Regions from separate parts of the Streptomyces sp. NPDC047515 genome, predicted to be linked through region 1. Evidence: riboswitches for the same ligand, from Rfam matches in the RefSeq annotation. Region 1 holds a riboswitch; the other holds the start of a gene.

The links. Region 1 has a riboswitch for cyclic di-AMP ahead of ABZ826_RS21085 (transglycosylase family protein). Riboswitches for the same ligand answer to the same signal wherever they lie in the genome.
Region 2: it holds a riboswitch for cyclic di-AMP, as region 1 does, so the genes downstream of both, ABZ826_RS24845 (M23 family metallopeptidase) here and ABZ826_RS21085 (transglycosylase family protein) in region 1, are expected to answer to the same signal.

What each region holds. Positions count from the first base shown of each region.
Region 1 covers NZ_JBEYTM010000025.1:2,305-9,913, forward strand. Annotated here, with positions in the region: gene ABZ826_RS21075 (cytochrome P450) at 1-254, shown strand, start outside; gene ABZ826_RS21080 (transglycosylase family protein) at 360-1,328, shown strand; cyclic di-AMP (ydaO/yuaA leader) riboswitch at 1,628-1,798, shown strand; gene ABZ826_RS21085 (transglycosylase family protein) at 1,802-2,554, shown strand; gene eno (phosphopyruvate hydratase) at 2,961-4,247, shown strand; gene ABZ826_RS21095 (septum formation initiator family protein) at 4,440-4,910, shown strand; gene ABZ826_RS21100 (DUF501 domain-containing protein) at 4,971-5,579, shown strand; gene ABZ826_RS21105 (Ppx/GppA phosphatase family protein) at 5,653-6,594, shown strand; gene ABZ826_RS21110 (NAD(P)/FAD-dependent oxidoreductase) at 7,067-7,609, shown strand, end outside.
Region 2 covers NZ_JBEYTM010000033.1:18,133-25,741, forward strand. Annotated here, with positions in the region: gene trmB (tRNA (guanosine(46)-N7)-methyltransferase TrmB) at 1-334, shown strand, start outside; gene ABZ826_RS24835 (PrsW family intramembrane metalloprotease) at 482-2,158, shown strand; gene ABZ826_RS24840 (aldo/keto reductase) at 2,329-3,273, opposite strand; gene ABZ826_RS24845 (M23 family metallopeptidase) at 3,587-4,924, opposite strand; cyclic di-AMP (ydaO/yuaA leader) riboswitch at 4,936-5,088, opposite strand; gene ABZ826_RS24850 (PP2C family protein-serine/threonine phosphatase) at 5,369-6,529, opposite strand; tRNA gene ABZ826_RS24855 (tRNA-Met) at 6,806-6,879, opposite strand; gene ABZ826_RS24860 (SPFH domain-containing protein) at 6,973-7,609, opposite strand, start outside.

The sequences.
Region 1 (7,609 bases):
TCGCACGGCGTGACAATCAGCACCTCGGATACGGGCACGGCATCCACTACTGCCTGGGAGCACCACTCGCCCGGCTGGAGGGACAGACCGCGCTCGCCATGCTCCTGAGGCGCCTTCCGGACCTGCGGCTTGCGGTGGAACCTACCGATTTGCGGTGGCGTGGCGGACTCATCATGCGCGGACTGCGCACGCTGCCCGTGGAGTTCACGCCGGGGGTCACGACGACACAAGGTGACACTCTGTCAACTCTGTGACTTTCACGTGATCTGTGCTGCATCGACTTGTGACACGCGTTCGAGTCCCGCTAGGTTCACCGTTCGACTCACCAGTCACTCGTCAGTCACACGGAAGGCAACCCCATGGGCTCCGCGAACGGCAGACACCGTCGCCCTCGTCAGGCACCCGCCATCGTCGTCGCCGCGGGCGTGACCGGCTCGGCCATCGCCATCCCGCTGCTCGGCGCGGCCGGTGCGCACGCGGCCGACGCCACGACCTGGGACCGGGTGGCCGAGTGCGAGAGCGGCGGCATGTGGAGCGCCGACCTCGGCAACGGCTTCTACGGCGGCCTGCAGTTCTCGCCGGAGACCTGGAAGGCGTACGGCGGCGAGTCGTACGCCCCGCGTGCCGACCTCGCCAGCCGCGCGCAGCAGATCGCCGTGGCCCAGAAGGTCCTGGCCGACAAGGGGCCGAAGGCGTGGCCCAGCTGTGCGGTCATCTCCGGTCTCGCGGTGGACGGAACGCTGCCGGGTGTCGACCCGGGGGTCACGGACTCCGCCGAGCCGGCGGACGGTGCGGAGTCGGCTGACGGCGCGTCGGCGACCCCGTCCGATGCCGCCACGCCATCGGGCGGCGCCCACAAGCCGACGGGCAAGCAGGCGGGCGAGAAGCCGGGCGAGAAGGCGGGAGAGAAGGCGGACGAGGCGGGCAACTCCGCGAAGCCTTCGGCCACCGAGTCGGCCGTTCCGTCCTCGGGCCCGTCCTCCGAGACGTCCGATTCACCCCGTACGTCCGACTCGTCCAGTGGTACGAGTGGCAAGCACCGCGGCACTCCGGCGCCCGAGGAGAGCCGGGACGTGGACGGTGGCGTCGACCGCGAGTCGGGCCGCCATGCCTCCCGTGGCGGCGGCGACGCCCGCGACGCGGGTGCGTCGGCCGTCGACGGCGCGTACGCCGTCCGTTCCGGCGACAACCTCTGGGCGATTGCTGATGCACAGAAGGTTCCCGGCGGCTGGCCCGCGCTCTATGAGGCCAACAAGGAGACGGTCGGCTCCGACCCGGACCTCATCCTCCCTGGCCAGAGCCTCCGTCTCGATGTGAAGGCCGACTGAGGGCAGTCTGAAAATCGGCTAATAGACCCTCAAAAACCGGGGTAGTTCAGGGACCTATGTCCACTTATGCGTAAGTGAGACATGGGTCTCTTTACGTCACTGGCGTGTCGCGCCCGGGGGGCCCTTCCGTATTGCCTCCCACCTGCGGAAACGATGGTTCCTCAGATGCAAGTAAGGGCTGATTGTCCGATGTGTCCATCTTTGAATGTGGGGGTTGCCTATGTTTACGGTCGGAACCGCTCGCACCGCGGGCCCCGTCGACCGTCACGCCGAATCCTGCCGTCGGTCGAAGGGAACAGACGCGTAAAGCGCCGTAGGCAGGAGCGGGGGACCCAGGTAAGCGCCGGCCCGATCGTCGAAAGACGGATCAGGGGCGGCTTGGGGTGAAGTCGCGTGCTAGGACGTGCGACCGGGCAACTCACTTGGCCCGAACCCGACAGCTCACCTCGTAGGCGTCGGTGAGGAGAAGTTCCATGCTGTTTTCCAGCAAGGGCAAGCACCGTCGCCCGTCCAAGGCCGTCCGTATCGCCACGCTCGCCGGTGTCGCCGGTACCGCCGTCGCCGTCCCGCTGATGGGTGCGACCGGTGCCTCCGCCGCCTCCGTCGCCACCTGGGACGCTGTCGCCCAGTGCGAGTCCGGTGGCAACTGGTCCATCAACACCGGCAACGGCTACTACGGCGGCCTGCAGTTCTCGCAGTCCAGCTGGGCCGCCGCCGGCGGTACGCAGTACGCCCCCCGTGCCGACCTGGCCACCAAGGCCCAGCAGATCGCCACGGCCGAGAAGCTCCTCGCCCTGCAGGGCCCGGGTGCCTGGGGCTGCGCCGGCGCCGGCAACCTGCGCAACGACGGTGTGGACCCGGGCGTCGACACCGGCTCCTCCTCGAAGACCAACTCCGGCGCCACGCAGCAGCAGAGCGCCCCCGCCGCGCCCGAGCGGCAGGTCCAGCCGAAGAAGGCCGAGCGCACCGAGGCCCCCGCCACCAACCGCTCGGACCGCTCCGCCGCCCCGCAGGCCGAGGCGAAGAAGACCGTCACCACCCCGACCGGCGAGAAGGTCAAGAAGGGCGACGGCGAGTACAAGGTCGTCTCCGGCGACTCCCTGAGCAAGATCGCTGCCGACCACAAGGTCGAGGGCGGCTGGCAGCACCTGTTCGAGCTGAACAAGGACATCGTCAAGGACGCCGACCTGATCTACCCGGGTCAGCAGCTGCACCTGACGAAGTAGTCCGGGAACTCTCCTCCCTGAGCACCCCGGCCCGGCGCGCGTTCCCCCGTACGCGCCGGGCCGGGGTTTCCGTGTGACCCCCTGCTTCCGCGAGGTGCGTCACCTCGCTGCGTGCGGCAGCTCTGTCCCGGCGGGGCGCGTCGCCTCCGTATCGCGTCCGGACGGGCCGGCTCCGGCCCGCGCGGGGCGGGCTCCGGGAGGGCCCAGCGGTGCGTGATCGTTCAACTTCTGTAGTTACTGACCAGTAAAATTCTGGCTGTTCGCCCCGTGATGCTCGCTCTTGGGTCCTTTTTCGTCCCAGGGGGCGGGCGGTAGTCCGACTGAGCGGGCCGGGCCGGTTAGGCTCTTGTCGCAAGGCCAAAGTGACCCTGCACAACCAGTGTCATATCCCAGAAGGAGATGCCTCGTGCCGTCCATCGACGTCGTCGTAGCCCGGGAAATCCTCGACTCCCGGGGGAACCCCACGGTCGAGGTCGAGGTCGGCCTCGACGACGGCAGCACGGGCCGTGCTGCCGTGCCGTCCGGCGCCTCCACCGGTGCGTTCGAGGCCATTGAGCTTCGCGACGGTGACCCCAACCGCTACCAGGGCAAGGGCGTGGAGAAGGCCGTCCTCGCCGTGATCGAGCAGATCGGCCCGGAGCTCGTGGGTTACGACGCGACCGAGCAGCGGCTGATCGACCAGGCGATGTTCGACCTGGACGCCACGGAGAACAAGGGCTCGCTCGGCGCGAACGCCATCCTCGGTGTCTCGCTGGCCGTCGCCCACGCCGCCTCCGAGGCCTCGGACCTGCCGCTGTTCCGCTACCTCGGTGGCCCGAACGCGCACCTGCTGCCCGTTCCGATGATGAACATCCTCAACGGTGGGTCGCACGCCGACTCCAACGTGGACATCCAGGAGTTCATGATCGCCCCGATCGGCGCGGAGTCCTTCTCCGAGGCCCTGCGCTGGGGCGCCGAGGTCTACCACACGCTGAAGAAGGTCCTGAAGACCAAGGGCCTTTCGACCGGTCTCGGCGACGAGGGCGGCTTCGCGCCGAACCTGGAGTCGAACCGCGCCGCCCTGGACCTCATCGTCGAGGCCATCAAGGAGGCAGGCTACGTCCCGGGCAAGGACATCGCGCTCGCGCTCGACGTCGCCGCCTCGGAGTTCTACAAGGACGGCAAGTACGAGTTCGAGGGCAAGTCCCGCTCCGCCGCCGAGATGACCGAGTACTACGAGGAGCTCGTCTCCGCGTACCCGCTGGTCTCCATCGAGGACCCGCTGTACGAGGACGACTGGGCCGGCTGGAAGGTCATCACCGACAAGCTCGGCGCCAAGGTGCAGATCGTCGGCGACGATCTGTTCGTCACCAACCCGGAGCGGCTGGCCCGCGGCATCGAGGAGGGCTCCGCCAACGCCCTGCTCGTCAAGGTCAACCAGATCGGTTCGCTGACCGAGACGCTGGACGCCGTCGAGCTGGCCCAGCGCAACGGCTTCAAGTGCATGATGTCCCACCGCTCCGGCGAGACCGAGGACGTCACCATCGCCGACCTCGCCGTCGCGGTGAACTGCGGTCAGATCAAGACCGGCGCCCCGGCCCGCTCGGACCGCGTCGCCAAGTACAACCAGCTGCTGCGCATCGAGGAGATCCTCGACGACGCCGCGGTGTACGCGGGCCGCTCCGCGTTCCCGCGGTTCCGCTCCGAGAGCTGATCTGCACAGCGCCACGACAGCCGGTCGGCACAGCGCTTTGTGAACCGACGAGCGCAGCGCCCAGCGAACCTCAGGCGCGACAAGGCCTGATCGCAGGCCCCTCGCGGGGCAAAGGCACCGGCCTCCGTCCGTCCCCGCACTCGGTCCCGTACCGTGTGCGGGGACGGACGTGCGTAATGGGGAGGCGGAGACATGGCCGCGAAGGACCGGGACCGGTTCTCCACCGCGACCCGGCTGCGGCTGCTCGGTGAGCAGACCGCCGCCCGCGTCTACCGGTCGCAGAACCGCCGCCAGGCCCGCCGCTCCCGGCTCACCGGCCGGGCGGCCTTCCTCGCCCTGATCGTCTGCTCCCTGGTGGTCGCGCTCGCGTACCCGATGCGACAGTACGTGTCGCAGCGCGACGAGATCGCCGACCAGGAGCGCCGGGCGCAGGAGGCCCGAGACCGTACCGAGGAGCTGCGCGACGAGAAGGCGCGCCTCCAGGACGACGCGTACATCAGGCAGCTGGCCCGCAAGCACCTGCACTACCTTCTCCCCGGAGAGACCGGATATACGGTGATCGACCCCGACGCGGTCAAGGAGCGCAACGGCGAGACGGATGATTCCGGCCGGCCGTGGCACTCCAACCTCTGGGACGGCGTGGACAGCGCCGACCGCGACTGACTCCCTTCATCCCCTCTGCAGAACCGCAGTTCGAGCAGCCCGATCAGAACCTAGGCAGGCATGGAAACCCCCCCTCCGCAGACCGAGTCCACCGCGCCCACCGAGGCGGACATCGCCGCGTTCCAGCTGCAGCTGGGCCGCCCGCCGCGCGGGCTGCGCGCGATCGCGCACCGCTGCCCGTGCGGCAACCCGGACGTGGTCGAGACCCAGCCCCGGCTGGAGGACGGTACGCCGTTCCCGACGACGTACTACCTGACGTGCCCGCGTGCCGCGTCCGCGATCGGCACGCTGGAGGCGAACGGCGTCATGAAGGAGATGACCGAGCGCCTCGCCACGGACCCGGAGCTGGCGGCCGCGTACCGCGCCGCGCACGAGGACTACATCGCCCGGCGCGACGCCATCGAGGTCCTTGAGGGCTTCCCGAGCGCCGGGGGCATGCCGGACCGGGTGAAGTGTCTGCACGTGCTGGTCGGCCACTCGCTGGCCGCCGGGCCCGGAGTGAACCCGCTGGGCGACGAGGCGATCGCCATGCTGCCGGAGTGGTGGCGCAAGGGGCCGTGCGTGACGCCGTGCGGCGCGCCGGAGGAGAAGGACGGCCGGACCGTCGAGACGTCGGAGGGCGGGCACTTCGCGTTCCGGCCGGCCGACGGGGCGCCGCACGAGGGCTGATCGTTCCCCCGGGGCCCCACCCCCGGACCCCCGCTCCTCGATCGCCGGAGGGGCTTGATCTCTAGGAGCACCCATGACCCGCGTGGCCGCCATCGACTGCGGCACCAACTCCGTCCGACTGCTCGTCGCCGACGCCGACCCGTCCACCGGCGAGCTCGTGGAGCTCGACCGGCGGATGGAGATCGTCCGCCTCGGCCAGGGCGTCGACCGCACCGGCAGGCTCGCGCCCGAAGCCCTGGAGCGGACGTTCGCCGCCTGCCGCCGGTACGCGGCGGTGATCAAGGAGCACGGGGCGCAGAGGATCCGTTTCGTCGCCACCTCCGCTTCCCGCGACGCGGAGAACAGGGAGGACTTCGTCCGTGGTGTGCTGGACATCCTGGGCGTCGAGCCCGAGGTGATCAGCGGCGACCAGGAGGCGGAGTTCTCCTTCACCGGCGCCACCAGGGAGCTCGCGGGCCGCGATCACCTCGCGAAGCCGTATCTCGTCGTGGACATCGGCGGCGGCTCCACCGAGTTCGTCCTCGGCGACGATCACGTGCGGGCCGCGCGTTCCGTGGACATCGGCTGCGTCCGGATGACCGAACGGCACCTCGTGCACGACGGTGTCGTGAGCGATCCGCCGGCCCCCGACCGGATCGCCGCGATCCGCGCCGACATCGACGCGGCCCTCGACCTCGCGCAGGAGAGCGTCCCGTTGACCGGGGCCGCCACGCTCGTCGGTCTCGCCGGGACGGTCACCACCATCGCCGCGATCGCCCAGGGGCTGAAGGAGTACGACTCCGAGGCGATCCACCACTCCCGGATCACCCTCGGGCAGGTCCAGGAGATCACCGGACGGCTCCTCGCCTCCACCCACGCCGAGCGCGCCGCGATCGGTGCGATGCATCCGGGGCGGGTCGATGTGATCACCTCCGGGGCGCTGATCCTGCTTGCCGTGATGGAGCGGACCGGGGCCCGGGAGGTCGTCGTCAGCGAGCACGACATCCTCGACGGGATCGGCTGGTCGATCGCGTAGGTACGCTCCGGCGAGGCCGCCCCCGGGCCGCCTCGCCGGGGGCGGCCCGGGGGGTTTCTGAAAGGTGCTCATGCGGACTCCGGCCTGCACCTTTGAGCCTTCATGGGCCACCAGAGGGGCGCCTTGCGAGACACGTCGCGACGAACTTCGTGAACTTCTTCACAAGGAATTCCGCCCTGTGAAGGGCAGTTCTGGCCCGTATGGGCACTCAGGGTCGCCGGCGGGGTCGTTCCGTGTCGATACGGGGCTGTTCCGGGCGCGTTGCCGGAGCGTGAATCGAGGCGGTGGTTCACCCCGCTCCGAGGCTCAAGGGCCAGCTCACAAGCGGTGAACAACGTTCGCCCCCGTGCCGCGGTTCCCTGCCGGCGTCATGACCTCGGTCACGTGGGTGGCGCAGTGTAGCAGAGGGCCGGTCATAGCTTGTGAAGGGGCTCACGAGCCCGCCCTCCGAGGGGGGTGGATACTCGATGCCATGAGCACCACGGAGCGTCCCAGGATCCTCGTAGTAGGCGGTGGGTACGTAGGCCTGTACGCAGCTCGACGCATTCTGAAGAAGATGCGCTACGGAGAGGCGACCGTCACGGTCGTCGACCCGCGCTCGTACATGACGTACCAGCCCTTCCTCCCCGAAGCTGCTGCCGGCAGCATCTCGCCTCGGCATGTCGTCGTCCCGCTGCGACGCGTACTGCCGAAGGCCGAGGTGCTCACCGGCCGCGTCACGACCATTGATCAGGACCGCAAGGTCGCCACGGTCGCGCCGCTCGTCGGCGAGGCCTACGAGCTGCCCTTCGACTACCTGGTCATTGCGATGGGCGCGGTCTCCCGCACCTTCCCGATCCCCGGCCTTGCCGAGCAGGGCATCGGCATGAAGGGCATCGAGGAGGCCATCGGCCTGCGCAACCACGTCCTGGAGCAGCTGGACAAGGCCGACTCGACGACCGACGAGGACGTCCGCCGCAGGGCGTTGACGTTCGTCTTCGTGGGTGGCGGATTCGCGGGTGCGGAGACCATCGGC
Region 2 (7,609 bases), on a different contig from region 1:
GATGCTGAAGCCCGACTCGTTGGACGGGCTGCGCGTGTACTTCCCCGACCCGTGGCCCAAGAAGCGCCATCACAAACGACGCCTGATCCAGCCGGAGTTCCTCGACCTGGCGGCCCAGCGGCTGAAGACGGGCGCCGTGATCCACTGTGCGACCGACTGGGAGCCGTACGCCGAGCAGATGCTGGAGGTGCTGACCGCGCACCCCCTCTTCGAGAACACCCAGGCGGACGGCGGGTACGCGCCGCGGCCGGCGTCCCGGCCGCTGACCCGGTTCGAGGGCCAGGGCCTCGACAAGGGCCATGTCGTGCACGACCTGCTTTTCGCCCGCCGCTGACGTCCACCCCTGACGTCCACTCCTGACGTCCGCTCCTGACGTCCGCTCCTCACGTCCCCTGACGGCGGCACCGGCCTCCGGGCGGGAGCCGGCCGACCCGGCGCCCCATGGCCAGGTGTCAGTGCTGCTCGTTAGGGTCATCGGGTGGTGTCCGACGGGTCTGTCCAGCAGCGGCAGTCACAGCCGGCCGTCCCCCTGCTTGAGGAGCAGCGGGTCGGCGAGATCCTGGCTGCCGTGCCGGAGCGCAGGCACTGGCGCTACCGGCCTCGCCGCGTCGGCATGGTGTGGCGCAGCAGGACCTTCCGCATCGTCGCCGTGTTCACGGTGCTCGCGCTGTGCGGCCTGGCGATCCTGGCCCTGGTCCGTGACCAGACCGGCACGGAGGGGTTTCTCGTCGGTCTGGGCCTCGCCGTGCTGCCCGTCCCGCTCCTGATGGCGGCGTTCCGCTGGCTGGACCGGGTCGAGCCGGCGCCCTGGCGGAATCTGTTGTTCGCCTTCGCCTGGGGCGCGTTCGCGGCCGCCCTGGTCGCGATCCTCGCGAATTCGTTCGCGACCCACTGGATAGCCACGGCCACCGCCGACCCGTCGCACGCCGACACCCTCGGCGCCACGGTCATAGCGCCGGTCGTCGAGGAGAGCGCCAAGGCCGCGGCCGTGCTGCTGATCTTCCTGTTCCGAAAGCGGGAGTTCAACGGGATCGTCGACGGCGTCGTCATCGCCGGCTTCACCGCGAGCGGCTTCGCCTTCACGGAGAACATCCTCTACCTGGGCAACGCCTTCGGCGAGGACCAGCAGATCGGCACCTCGGGCGTCGTCTCGGTGACGGCCGCGACGTTCTTCGTGCGGGCCGTGATGTCGCCGTTCGCGCATCCGCTCTTCACGGTGCTGACCGGAATAGGCTTCGGGCTCGCCGCGGCCAGCGCTCGGCGGCGTCGGATCCGCCGCCTCGCTCTGCCGCTGCTGGGCCTCGTTCTCGCCATGGGCATGCATGCCTTGTGGAACGGTTCGGCGACCGTCGGTCCGTACGGCTTCTATGCCGTGTACGGCGTGTTCATGGTCCCGGTCTTCGGCCTGGTGACCTGGCTGGCGATCTGGTCGCGCCAGCGGGCGCTCCGTACGCTCTCCGCCGAGCTGCCCGCCTATGCGGCGGCCGGCTGGCTCACCCCCGCCGAGCCGCTCGCCCTCTCCTCGATGCGGGCCCGAGGCATGGCACGCGACGCGGCACGCCAACGGCACTCCCTCGCGGCCCGGGGAAGCTGGATGAGCCCGTACGGACCCGCATACGCGCCGACTTCGCCGACTTACGGACCAGGACCGGGATACGGACCGGGACACGGACCAGGACCAGGACCGGGACACCCGCAGGCGCACACGTCGGCATACGGACCGGGACACGCGCCGGGGCACGGGCAGGGATACGCGCCGAGGCCCGGGACGGGACGTGTTCCGGCGAGCGGACCGTCGGCCCAGGTCAGGGCTCGTGCCAAGGCGCAGGCCAAGGCCCACGGCAAGGCTGCCGCCCGCGCCGTCGCCGAGTACGAGTCGTTCGCGACCTCGCTGGCCTCGCTGCGCAGGCAGGCCCGCCGCGGGGCCGCGGGTGCGGACTTCGCCGAACGCGAGCTGGAACTGCTGCACCATCTCTGGCAGCGCAGGGACGTGGCCGCTCCCGCGCTGACGTACGCGGCGCAGGCGACGGGCCGTCTGCGCCCCCACCGGCCGCCACCGGGCCCGTACGCTCCCCCGTTCCCGCAGCACACGCAGTACGGCGGCCACGGCTACAACCCCTATCCGGCCCCGCACCAGCCACCGCAGCGGAACCAGTAGGCGGGTCGCGGTCAGGACCGAAGCGATCGTCCGCCGCGCAAGGAGGGCGATGGACGGGCCGGTCGCGGCCGGGATGAACCGTCCCTCTCGCGCGAACGCCCCGGCAGCGCTGCGCTACCGGGGCGTTCGCGAACGGACGACCGCGATCCTGGACGACCGGGCGCTCCCCGTCAGGCGGATGCCTCGGTGAGTTCCGCCAGGTCCTGCTCGGTCAGCCGGAGGTCGGCGACGGCCACCAGCGCGGGCAGCTGTTCGACGGTGCGGGCCGAGGCGATCGGCGCGACGACGGTCGGCCGGGACGCGAGCCACGCCAGCGCGACGGTCGCGATCTCCGCGTCGTGCTCCTGGGCGACCTTGTCGAGCGCGGTCAGGACCTTCTGTCCCCGCTCCGACTCCAGATACTGCCCCGCCTTCTCCGCCCGAGCGCTCTCCACCGAGGCACCCGGACGGTACTTGCCGGTGAGGAACCCGGAGGCCAGGGCGAAGTACGGGACGGCGGCGAGCCCGGCCCGAGCGGCCGTCTCCTGAAGTTCGCCCTCGTACGTGTCGCGGGAGACCAGGTTGTAGTGCGGCTGCAGGGCCACGTAACGGGCCAGCCCCGCGCGCTCCGAGAAGTCCAGGGACGCCTGGAGCCGCTCGGGGCTGATGTTGGAGGCGGCGATCTCCCGGACCTTGCCCTCCTTCACCAGCTGGTCGAGGGCGGTGATGATCTCCTCGACCGGGACGGTCTCGTCGTCGAAGTGGGTGTAGTAGAGGTCGATGTGGTCGGTGCCGAGCCGACGCAGCGACGCCTCCGCCGCGGCCTTGATGTTCGCGGCGGCGAGCCCCTTGTACGAGGGGTGGGCGCCGACCTTCGTCGCGACGACGATCTCGGACCGGTTGGCACGTGTCGCGAGCCACTTCCCGATGACGGTCTCCGACTCGCCGCCCTCATTGCCCGGGATCCAGGCCGAGTAGGCGTCGGCGGTGTCGATGAAGTTGCCGCCCGCCGCGGCGTAGGCGTCCAGCACGGCGAACGACTGCGCCTCGTCGGCCGTCCAGCCGAAGACGTTGCCGCCGAGGGCGAGCGGGAAGACCTGGAGGTCGGAAGGGCCCAGCTTACGAAGAGAAGTCATATGTGGATCAACGGACACCAGCGGTTCCGCTATTCCGGCAGCCCGCCATTCAGGCAGGCCCGTCGATTCCACCGGCCCACCGATCCGCCCGGCCCGTCGCTCCGGCCGGCCCATGCCCGTCCGGCCCACCAGCCGCCATTCCACCCGGCCCACCACCCCATCGGCCACCGATCCGCCCGGCCCACCCCTCCGGCCGGAGCGACTGTGCCGACAGACCGGCAGCCCTGGCGTCGGGGGGAGAGCGTCAGGGCTGCCGGGTTTCAGTGGCCGGCGAACCGGCTCGGATCACGCGGGCCGCGAGGCGGCCGGTCGATCAGGGGTTGAGGCCCTTGTCGTGCAGCCAGGCCATCGGGTCGATACCCATACCGGCCGGGGTGTGGACCTCCAGGTGGAGGTGCGGGCCCGTCACGTTGCCGGTCGCACCGACCCGGCCGATGGTCTCGCCGGTGGTGACCTCCTGGCCGACGCTGACACCGATCGAGGACTGGTGGCAGAACCAGAGCTCCGTACCGTCTTCGAGCTCCAGCACCGTGCGGTAGCCGTACGAACCGGACCAGCCGGCCGACTTGATGGTGCCGCCGTGTATGGCCTTGATCGGGGTACCCGTCGGCGCCGCGAAGTCGAGGCCGGTGTGGTAGCCGGAGGACCACATCGAGCCGGCCTCGCCGAAGGTCGAGGTGATCGTGTACGAGGTGGTCGGGATGGCGTAGCCGGCGGCGAGCTTGGCGAGCCGAAGGGCCTCCGCCTTCTTCTTGGCCTCTTCCTCCGCCTTCTTCTTCTCGGCGGCGACCTTGGCCTCGGCCGCGTCCTGCTGCTTCTTGGCTTCGGCGGCGGCCTTCTGCGCGGCCTCCTTCTCCTGGGCGGCCCTGGCCTCGGCGTCGGCGGCGTCCTGCTGCTGCTCGGCCTGCTGGAGGATACGGGCGCGGAGCACCTCGCCCGCGTCCGTCGTGCCCTGCTGGGCCTCGGCGGTGGTGATGCCGGCGGTGGTGAGCGGCGCGGACGCGGCGACGGTCTCGGCCTTGTCGGCTTCGGACTCGCCGGAGAACAGGGAACCCACGCCGGGAAGGGACTTGGCGTCGGGCAGATTGTCCGCGATGGAATCGGGAAGGGAGATGGAGACCGCCGGCTTGCTCTGTGCGGTGGCCATGCCGCCCGCACCGACCGCCGCGATGACGCCGACCCCGAGCACGGTGGAGCTACGGGCAAGTCCGTTGCGCTGCTTGGCGACGCGGTGCTTGCCGCGCACGGGGCGGACGGACTCCTCGGTGGGGTTCCACTCGTCCCGGCTTCGTTCGGGCTCGCCGTCGCCGTCGGCGCGGAATTCCCTGCGGAGCTCTGCCGAGTCGCCGGACCCACCGAACTCACCGGACCCACCGGCGAAGTCGCCGCCCGGCTCGGTGCCGTAGCCGGTGCCGAACGCCGTTCCCGTCCCGGCGGTTCCGTAACCGGCATCGGAGGCGAAACCGGGGCCGTAGCCGGTGTCGGAGCCCAGTCCGGCGTCAGAGGCGAAACCCGGGCCGTGACCGGGGCCGTAGCCGTAGTCAGATCCGGAACCGGAGCCGAAGTCGACACCGGGGCCGGAGTCGACACCGGGGCCGAAGTCCGAGGTGAACCGCACGGGGGCCTCGGGGGCAGGCTTGTTGGACGCCACGGGGGCGCACTCCTTTCCTTCCTTCTCGCCTACCGGGTTAGCTGACGGGTTCGGAGCAGGAAGGTCTCCTACGGGCGCCTCTGCCTCTCGTGAGACACAGGTGTCCGATTCACCCCATGTAGGTGGTTCCCCGGTTCCCTTGCGGAATTCGGCGCTCGCGCACGGTGCCGCCACTGACGACGGCTGGGACGACCGCGCTGCGTTATCGAACGTTAATAGACACCCGGGCCCGATTCCAAGCCGTTCCCACTGATCGTTCACGACTTTGGCCTGGACTTTACGGGACATACCCGGGTGGAATCGGATGAGTTGATCGACCCTCAGCCATTACCCGACGTCTGACGTTGCGTCAAATATTATGCGGAGCGGCGCCCTTCGGTTACGGACGGTGGCATGCCGTGCCCGAGACTCCGCCCGGTCCGCACCACGCGCCCGCCCCACCCGTCACATCGTGTCCAGACCCACGATCTTCACGGTCCTGCGCCGGTGCGGTTGCCCCTCCGCAGGACGTACGACCGCGAGCAGCGCCATGTCGTCGGTCGTCTCGCCGCCCGTGTGCCGCCGTACGTCGTCGGTCAGGGCGGACAGCAGTTCCTCGGGGCCCGGAAAGATCCGCCCGCGCAGCCGCGCCGCCGGATCGTAGAAGACCCCGTCGGCGTTGCGCGCTTCGGAGAGGCCATCGGTGTAGAGGAGCAGCGTCGTCCCCGCCGGCAGATCCCATTCGTCCGCCCGGTCGGGCCACACCCCCAGATCCATCCCGAGCGGCAGCGCGGGCACCGACGGTCCCAGCACATCCAGCGCCCCGTCCGGATGCAGCAGGATCGGCTCGGGGTGGCCGCGGTTGACGATCCGTACCCGCGACAGCCCGGACGGGATCTCGGCCAGTACGGCGGTGATGAAGCCCTCGACGGCGTCCAGCCCGCCCCGCCCCGTTCCCTCGCGCGCCAGCGCCCGCTCCAGCCGCTGCGCCACGCCCTCCAGCGAACGTTCCTGCTCGGCCGCCTCCCGGAACGCGCCGATGATCACCGCCACCGACTCCACGGCGTCGAGCCCCTTCCCCCGCACGTCCCCGACCACGAGCCGCACCCCGTGCGGGGTGTCCGCCACGGCGAACAGGTCACCGCCGACGAACTCGTCCGCCTGCGCCGCCACGTACCGCGCCGCCACATGCAGCCCGCCGATCCGGTCGGACGGCTTCGGCAGCACCGCCCGCATGGCGGTCTCCGCGATGACCCGCGCGGAGGCCAGTTGCTCGCTGCCGCGCCGCACGACCCCGTTGATGACGACCGCGAGGACCGACACCGTGGCCAGGGTGAGCAGCTCGATCAACGGCACGACCTGCGGCAACGTGTTGCTGTGCAGCCTCAGCGCGACGAGGGCCAGGAGCGAGGCGACGGCGGTGAGGATGGTGCCGGACAGCGAGAAGAACGGCGCGGCGATCAGCGGCGCGGCCACGAACAGCGGAATGGCGGTGAAGGGCGGCGGGGTGAGGAAGTCGAACACCAGCCCACCGACGATCATCAGGGCGGGCAGCGCGCGGACGAACCGCCGAGTGCGGACGCCACCCCCGGCATGTCTGCCGTGCCGCTTCAGCCGCTTCCACACCTGTGGTCTCCTGCCCGGTACGCGCACGGCTGCGGACGGTACCGCGCCCCACCCCAGGCTCACCTGAGCGAAGGCGCGCGGCGACTCCTCATCGGCCAATGGGGGTACGCGTGGTCCAGCTCACACACCGTCCGCCCCGCCCCTTCGCAAGCCCGAGGTCCGGGAACCAAGAACCGCTGACCGGGAACCGGCGGCGACGCGAACGGCGCCCCGGACGGCTACGGGGAAATGATTCAGGCCCGGCACGCTGTGTGCGTGCCGGGCCTGAATCTTCAGTAGCGGGGACAGGATTTGAACCTGCGACCTCTGGGTTATGAGCCCAGCGAGCTACCGAGCTGCTCCACCCCGCGTCGATGAACACAACTCTACGCCATGTCCGGCGCGCTCATGACCACTCGGCGAATCTCCCGCGTCCCGCCGCCCCTTCGATCCGGCCCCGGAGATCAATTCGTCTCGGTGATACGGGGAGCGGCCTTCCCGTCGACCGCCGGTGACTTCATCGCGCTCGCGCCGCGCTGCAGCGAATGGAGGATCGCCAGCCCCTGGCCGACCACGCCCGCAGCCATCTCATTGACACCGCTGGTGCCGTTGAGAACGGTGAGGTCGGCCCCCGACATGCCGCGCGCCGCCGCGTCGGCCAGCGCCGGCAGGTTCTCCACGACGCGGTTGGCCGCGATGAGCTCCTGGTTGCCGTCGCGCAGCGAGGCGGCGCGCACGCTGTTGGCGTCGGCCTGGGCCTGGGCGATGGCCCGCTCGGTGTACGCGTTGCCGTCGGCCTCGAACTTCACCCGGTCACGGGCCGCTTCCGCGAGGGTGCGCTGCCGGTACGCCTCGGCATCCGCCGGACGTCGGACCTCCGCTTCGAGCCGCTGCGCGGCGAGCGCGGCCTGCCGTTCGGCCAGCGCGGTCTGCTCCTCGATGACCTCGTGCGAGGCCTGGGCCTGCGCGAGCGGCCCGGCCTGCGCGGCGCGGGCGTTGTACTGCTCGGTCTCGGCGAGGAAGCCCGCCCGCTTGATCGCGGTGTCACGTTCGTACTCCGCCTTGAGCGCGGCGGCCTGCTGCTCGCGCTGACTGGCTTCC